One region of the Thermus neutrinimicus genome, then DNA from elsewhere that is predicted to be linked to it. Evidence: riboswitches for the same ligand, from Rfam matches in the RefSeq annotation. Region 1 holds a riboswitch; the other holds the start of a gene.
The links. Region 1 has a riboswitch for thiamine pyrophosphate ahead of thiE (thiamine phosphate synthase). Riboswitches for the same ligand answer to the same signal wherever they lie in the genome.
Positions count from the first base shown of each region.

Region 2: it holds a riboswitch for thiamine pyrophosphate, as region 1 does, so the genes downstream of both, L0C59_RS07240 (thiamine ABC transporter substrate-binding protein) here and thiE (thiamine phosphate synthase) in region 1, are expected to answer to the same signal.

Region 1 is NZ_JAKTNU010000017.1:26,364-29,757, reverse strand. Features, by position in the region: gene L0C59_RS09455 (nitrite/sulfite reductase) at 1-1,285, opposite strand, end outside; TPP riboswitch at 1,412-1,521, shown strand; gene thiE (thiamine phosphate synthase) at 1,611-2,231, shown strand; gene thiS (sulfur carrier protein ThiS) at 2,218-2,412, shown strand; gene L0C59_RS09440 (thiazole synthase) at 2,413-3,198, shown strand; gene L0C59_RS09435 (NAD(P)/FAD-dependent oxidoreductase) at 3,195-3,394, shown strand, end outside.
Region 2 is NZ_JAKTNU010000010.1:20,768-24,161, forward strand. Features, by position in the region: gene L0C59_RS07235 (ABC transporter permease) at 1-472, opposite strand, end outside; gene L0C59_RS07240 (thiamine ABC transporter substrate-binding protein) at 533-1,567, opposite strand; TPP riboswitch at 1,589-1,684, opposite strand; gene L0C59_RS07245 (alpha/beta fold hydrolase) at 1,723-2,571, opposite strand; gene L0C59_RS07250 (hypothetical protein) at 2,541-2,780, opposite strand; gene L0C59_RS07255 (fuculose-1-phosphate aldolase) at 2,777-3,355, opposite strand.

The DNA of each region.
Region 1 (3,394 bases):
CCAGGAGATGGGATTCCAGGGCCTGGGCCAGGCCCCGGGAGTGGGTGATGGCCAGGTTGCAGGTATCCGCCCCCGGGCAACGGGTGATGTCCAGGATGGTGTGGGCCTGGGGATGGGCGAGGCCCGCTTCCAGAAGGGCCTCATAAAGCCCTCCCAAAGCCTCTTCCGGCACGAAGCGGAGGAGGAAATTCTGGCTGATGGCGCTTCTTACCTCCCCAGCATAGGTTTCGGCGATCTTCGCCAGGGCCCTGAGGCCCTCGGGCGTGATATCCCCCAGGGGTAGGCGGACGGTTACCGTGTAGAAACCTGCCTGCTTCTGGCGGAAGAGGTTGTTGCGGCGCCACTCGTCAAACCCCGGAGTGAAGGAGAAGGGCTTCCTGGGGGGGGAGGGTGGTTGGGGAGCTGGCTCCTGGCTCCAGGCGGCGGGGTTCCAGGCCTCGAGGTCCTCCCCGCTGGCGGTGAGCTTCACGATCCGCCTTTCCTCCCGCACCGCTTCCCGGAAGGCGGCGATGCCCCACTTCCTCACCAGGAACTTAAGCCGGGCCTGGGTCAGGACCTTGCGGTTGCCATGGCGGTCAAAGAGGCGAAGGATGGCCAGGAGGGTGGGCAGGAGGTCCTCTTCCGGGGTAAAGGGTTCCAGAAGTTCGGCGCTCATGGGAACCGCCCCCAAGCCCCCGCCCACGTAGAGGCGAAAGCCCCTTTGGCCCCCTTCCACCGCCGCCACCGCTCCGATGTCGTGGATAGGGGTGCGGGCGTGGTCGGTGGCGCATCCCTCAAAGGCGATCTTGAACTTGCGGGGCAGGTTCTGCCCCACGGGGTGGCGGAGGAAGTAGCGGTAGGTGGCCTCGGCGTAAGGGGTCACGTCAAAGGGTTCCTCGGGGGAAACCCCGGCGTACGGGCAGCAGGTGATGGCCCGGATGGAGTGGCCGCAGGCTTCCCGGGTAGTGAGGCCCACCCCGTTTACGGCCCGGAGGACGTGGGGTACGTTCCTTCGGTGCACGTGGTGAAGCTGCACCGCTTGCCGGGTAGTTACGTGGGCCAGGCGGTTTTCCGTATACCGCTCCGCCACCTCTGCTAGAACCCTTAGGGCTTCCGGGCTTACCCGGCCTACGGGGAGTTTGATGCGCACCATATGGTGTTCAGGCCTTCCCCGAATACCGTAGATACCGTTTTTCAGGCGATAGAGCCGGAAGTCCTCGGGGTCTTCCTCCCCCGCCTCGAGGCGGGCGATCATGGCCTCCAAATACTGGACTTCGGCCTCGACCTCCGTGCTGAGTCCTGCCATCCTGCCTCCTTTTCCCCCTCCCCGGGGGGTTGTCCGGCATAATATACCATTGAGTGTGTGAAAGTCAAGGGTATATGCCCCTCTCCTCAGGCTGGGTTTCCGAGAGCCCCGCATGCTATAGTGGAAGGGACAGGCTAGGGGTGCCCCAATGGAGGGGCTGAGAGCTGGGTTTCTCCCAGCAACCCTTAGAACCTGATCCGGGTAATGCCGGCGGAGGGAAGCCTATGCGGAGGAATCCCCCTACAAACCGAATCTCTCCCCAGGCCGCGTGGGCCCTGGACCCCGGGCCTTACCCGGAGGGCGCATGCGGCGGGGAGGTGAAAGCTTGCTGGGAAGGCTCTATCTGGTGGTGACCCCCAGGCCCGGCTGGTCCCTGGAGGTGACCTTGGACCGCACGGAAAGGGCCTTGGCAGGGGGGGTGGAGGTTTTGCAACTTCGGGCAAAGGACTGGGAGGCCAGGCCCACCCTGGACCTGGGGGAGAGGATGTTGTCCCTGGCCCGGCGGTACGGGGTTCCCTTCTTCCTCAACGACCGGCCTGATCTGGCGGCCCTTCTGGGGGCGGACGGGGTGCACCTGGGCCAGGGGGACCTCACCCCCGGGGAGGCCCGGCGCTTCTTCCAGGGGATGGTGGGCCGCTCCACCCACGCCGCCGAGCAGGCTCTAAAGGCCCTCGAGGAAGGCGTGGACTACCTCTCCATAGGCCCGGTGTGGGAAACCCCCACCAAGCCGGGTAGGCCGGCAGCGGGCTTGGCCTATGTGCGATGGGCCAGGGAAAATTTGGGGGAGAAGCCCTGGTACGCCATCGGCGGCATCACCCTGGAGAACCTGGGGGAGGTCTTGGAGGCTGGGGCGCGCCGCATCGTGGTGGTGCGGGCCATTTTGGACGCCGAGGACCCCGAGAAGGCGGCCCAGGCCTTTCGGGAGAAGCTCTATGGTGTGGCTTAACGGCGAGGCCAAGCCTTTGGAGGGGAAGACGCTTAAGGAGGTCTTGGAGGAACTGGGCGTGGAGCTATCCCGGGTGGCGGTCCTCCTCAACGAGGAGGCCTATCCGGTGTGGGAGCTTCCCCACCACGTCCTAGAGGAAGGGGATGTGGTGGAGGTGGTGGCTCTGATGCAAGGAGGCTAGATGGACACCTGGAAGGTAGGGGATACCGAGCTGAAAAGCCGCCTCATCCTGGGTTCGGGTAAGTTCAAGGACTTTGGGGTGATGCGGGAGGCCGTAAGGGCTTCAGGGGCGGAGGTGGTCACCGTGGCCATCCGCCGGGTGGAGGCCAAGATGCCCGGGCACGTGGGGCTTTTGGAGGCCTTGGAGGGGGTCAGGCTTCTGCCCAACACCGCCGGGGCCAAGACCGCGGAGGAGGCCCTAAGGATTGCCCGCCTGGGCCGGGTCCTCACCGGGGAACGGTGGGTGAAGCTGGAGGCGATCCCCGACCCTACCTACCTCCTTCCCGACCCCGTGGAGACCCTGAGGGCGGCGGAGAGGCTGTTGGAAGAGGGTTTTGTGGTTCTTCCCTACATCGGGCCCGACCTGGTCCTGGCCAAAAGGCTGGCGGCGCTGGGCACGGCCACGGTCATGCCCCTGGCGGCCCCCATCGGTTCGGGCTGGGGGGTTAAGACCCGGGCCCTTTTGGAGCTCTTTGCCCGGGAAAAGGCTTCCCTGCCCCCGGTGGTGGTGGATGCGGGGCTTGGCCTGCCCTCCCATGCGGCAGAGGTGATGGAGATGGGCCTGGAAGCGGTTTTGGTGAACACCGCTATCGCCGAGGCGGAAGACCCCGTGGCCATGGCCGAGGCCTTCCGCTTGGCGGTGGAGGCGGGAAGGAGGGCGTACCTGGCGGGGCCCATGCGCCCCAGGGAGGGGGCAAGCCCCTCGAGCCCCACCGAGGGCGTGCCTTTGGGAGGGCAAAAGCGGTGAAGGCGGACGCCATCGTGGTGGGGGCAGGGATCATCGGGGCCCTGGCTGCCTACGAGCTGAGGAAGCGGGGCCTGAACGTCCTCCTGCTGGATGCCGGCAAGGAGGGGGCGGCCACCCTGGCCAGCGCAGGGATGCTGGCCCCCTACCCCGAGGGGCTTTCCGGGGAGGTGCTGGAGGCGGCCCTCTTGGGCCTGGA
Region 2 (3,394 bases), on a different contig from region 1:
GGCTCGAGGCCCCCAGGACCCTGGCCGCCTGCAAGGGGCCCTCCAGGTTCAAGGCCACCGGCAGGAGAATCCTTAGGGCAAGGCCCAGGTTGTAAAACACCGCGGCCAGGAAAAGGAGGGCCTTGGTGCCGTAAAGATCCACCCCCAAGACCCCCCTCGGCCCCAAAAGGGCCAGAAATCCCAGGGCCACCACCGGGGTGGGCAGGACGAAGGGCAAGGTGGAAAGGGCCAGGAAAACCTCCCTAAGGGGAAAGGGGCGGCGAAGGAGAAAGGCCAGGGGAAGGGCCAAAGCCAAGGTTAGAAGGGCAGAAAGGAGCCCGTATTCCAGGCTCCAGAGGTAGCGCTCCCAGTAGTAGGGGTTCGCCAGGGCCCGGGCAAACCCCTCCCCCACCCCCAGGGCCAGGATGCGCCCCAAGGGGTAAAAAAGGGCTAGGCCCAGGAAGAGGAGGACGAAAAGGCCTCCGTAGGCCATCCCCTCAAGCCTAACTCCCCATCCGCCCCACAGAGGGCCCCTTCCCGCCCGCGGGGAGCCTTACCGCCTGCCCCGGCGCACCGCCTCCGGGCTCTGCCCCTGGAGGACCACCTTGGTCCACTCCTCGAGCCAGCGCTCCCGGTTTTGGGCCATGGCCTTGGGGTCCATACGCACGCTCCCCAGGGGTTCCGGAGCGAAGCGGAAGACCTCGGGGAGCCCGGCATCCCGGCGGGCTGGGTACATCCACATCTCCGTGGGGATGTTCTCCTGAACCGGCCTGGAAAGGAGCCAGTCCACCACCTTCCTGGCCCCCTCGAGGTTCCTGGTCCCCTTTAGGATCCCCACGAACTCCACCTGGAAGAAGGCCAACTCGGGAAAGAGGTTCCCCGTGGGGGGCTCTTGGTACTTCCCCTCGGAGTAGTAGACCTCGGCGGCGGGGCTGGTGGTGTAGGAGACCACCAAGGGCCTGTCCCCCTTGTAAAGGGTGAAGTGGGTGTAGTAGGCCTCGCTCCACCCCTTGGCCACCCGCACCCCTCCATCCCTGAGCTTGGCCCAGAAGTCCAGGTACCCGTCCTCGCCGAAGCGGGCCACCGTGGCCATGAGGAAGGCCAGGCCCGGGGAGCTGGTGGCGGGGTTTTGCACCACCAGAAGCCTGGCGTACTCCGGCCGGGTGAGGTCGGCGGGAACCTTGGGCAAGGGGCGGTCCTTGAAGTAGGCCCGGTCGTAGTTCAGGCTCACCCAACCGTAGTCCACGGGAAGGGCGCGGAAGGTGGGGTCCAGGAGAAGGGTGGCCTTCAGGTTCTGGATCTCGGGGCTGCGGTAGGGCAAGAGGATGTCCGCCTCCAGGGCCCGGGAGAGAAAGGTGTTGTCAAAGCCATAGATCACGTCGGCGATGGGGGCTCCCTTGGTGAGGATGGCCCGGTTCAGGGTCTCCCCGGCATCCCCCCCTTTCAGGAAGCGGAGCCTCAGGCCCGTCTCCCGCTCAAACCGGGCGATGAGCCCCTTATCCAAGGAAAAGCTATTGTGGGTGAGGACGGTGATCTCTTGGGCGAAGCCGAAGGCCAAAAGGACCAGTAGGGCAACGATCCTTAGCATAAAACCCCTCCTTGTCACCGGGAGGGGCCTTGGTCACCTTCCCTACGCCGGCATTACCCGGATCAGGTTCCAAGGGTATCTCTCAGCCCCCTGGGAGGGGCACCCCCGGTGACGCCTTGAGTTTACCACCCTTCCTGGCCCTGGAAAGGCATCCTTCACACCCTCCAAGGGGCCAAAAGGCCCTCGAGGACCTCCCGGAAGGCCTCGCCAAATGCCTCCGGCTGGTCGATCCAGGGATAGTGCCCAGCCCCGGGTATCACCCGGATGGGGGCCCTAAGGCGCTCGGCCACCTCCTCGGCGTAGGGGTAGCTGGTCCCGTCCATCTCCCCCACCACCAAAGCCACCCGCCCGCGGCTTGGGGAGAGGTAGGGAGTGTAGTCCAGCCGCCAAAGACCGTTCTGCCAAAAGGCCAAGGCCGGGGTATCCGGCCCCAGGATGCCCGAGCCCTCCGCCACCCACTCGTACTCCAGGCGGCCATGGGGGGTGGGGAACATGAGGCGGTCAAAGAGGAGCTTGGGCTCCGCCCTCTCCAAGGCCGCCCTCAGGTTCGCCTCGGGGTCGGCCAAGGGCTCCAACCCCGCGGCCTCCGCAAGCCTTTCGGAAAGCCAGGGGAAGCTCACCCACGGGGAAAGGAGCACCGCCCCCGGGACCTCCGGATAGCGGCGGAGGACCTCCAAGGCCACCAGGGCCCCGAAGCCATGGGCCAGAAGATGAAACCGTTCCAGCCCCAGGGCCTCGGCCAGGGCCACGGTATCCTCCACCAAGGCATCTAGGGTGAAGAGCCGGGGGTCTTGGGGAAGCTCCAGGCTCCGCCCGGAACCCCGCTGGTCAAAGTAGATGACCCGGAAGTTCTCCAGGTAGTCCTGAAGCCCCTCCCTTAAGGCGTAGGCGTTCCCCCCTGGCCCCCCGTGGAGGACCAGGAGGGCCGGGGCATGTTCGTCCCCCACGTCCTCCACGTAGAGCTCCGCTTCCCCTACGGGGATGTAGCCGATTTCTTCCCGCATCCCTTATAGACTACCCCATCCTGCAGGGTAAAGGCCCAAACCTTAACCCCGGGCAGGGCCTGGGCCTTCTGCCAGGCCTCTTCCCCCGCGCCCAGGACCTCGAGGAGCCACACCCCCTCCCCCTCGAGGAGCCAGAAGGGGTGGGGAAGCTCCCGGGCCAAGCGCAAGAGGGCCTCCTTTTCCTTCCCCTCCACGAAAAGCACCCTCATCCCTTCCCCCAAAGGCGGTGGTAAAGGAGGATCTCCGCGCTCTCCTCCAGGGTGGTGAGGAGGCTATAGGCCTCCAGAAGGGCCTCCTCGGGCTTTTCCTTAAGCCCTATGGCAAAGGCCCCATGGCCCCTTAAAAGGCAGGCCCGGTGCTCCTTGAGGCCCTCCGCCACCGCCAGGGCGGCCTCGAGGGTGGCGCTTGTGGTCCTGGGGGCAAGCACCGGGACCTCTTTCAGGTAGTACTGGCCCTCGAGGTCCTGGGGCACGATCCTGTCTAGATGCAGGGAGAGGGCCACCGCCACCCGGGGATGGGCATGGACGATGGCCCGGGCCGGGGTCGCCCGGTACACCTCCCGGTGGATCACGCTCTCCACGCTGGCCCCTTGCGGAAAGGGGCCCTCTAGGGGCACCTCCACCAGGTCCTCCGGGCTCAGGCGCGCCTTCTGCACCCCGCTTTTGGTGATGAGAAAGCCCTCCTTGGTGCGCACGGAAAAGTTGCCCGCGGTGGCGGAGATGAGCCTTTGGTGGAAAAGATCCTCCCCCACCTGGCGAAAGGCGGTGTAGATCCGGGCCAGCATGGGCCCATTATGGCGCAAAACCCCTTTGGGCGGGGCCAG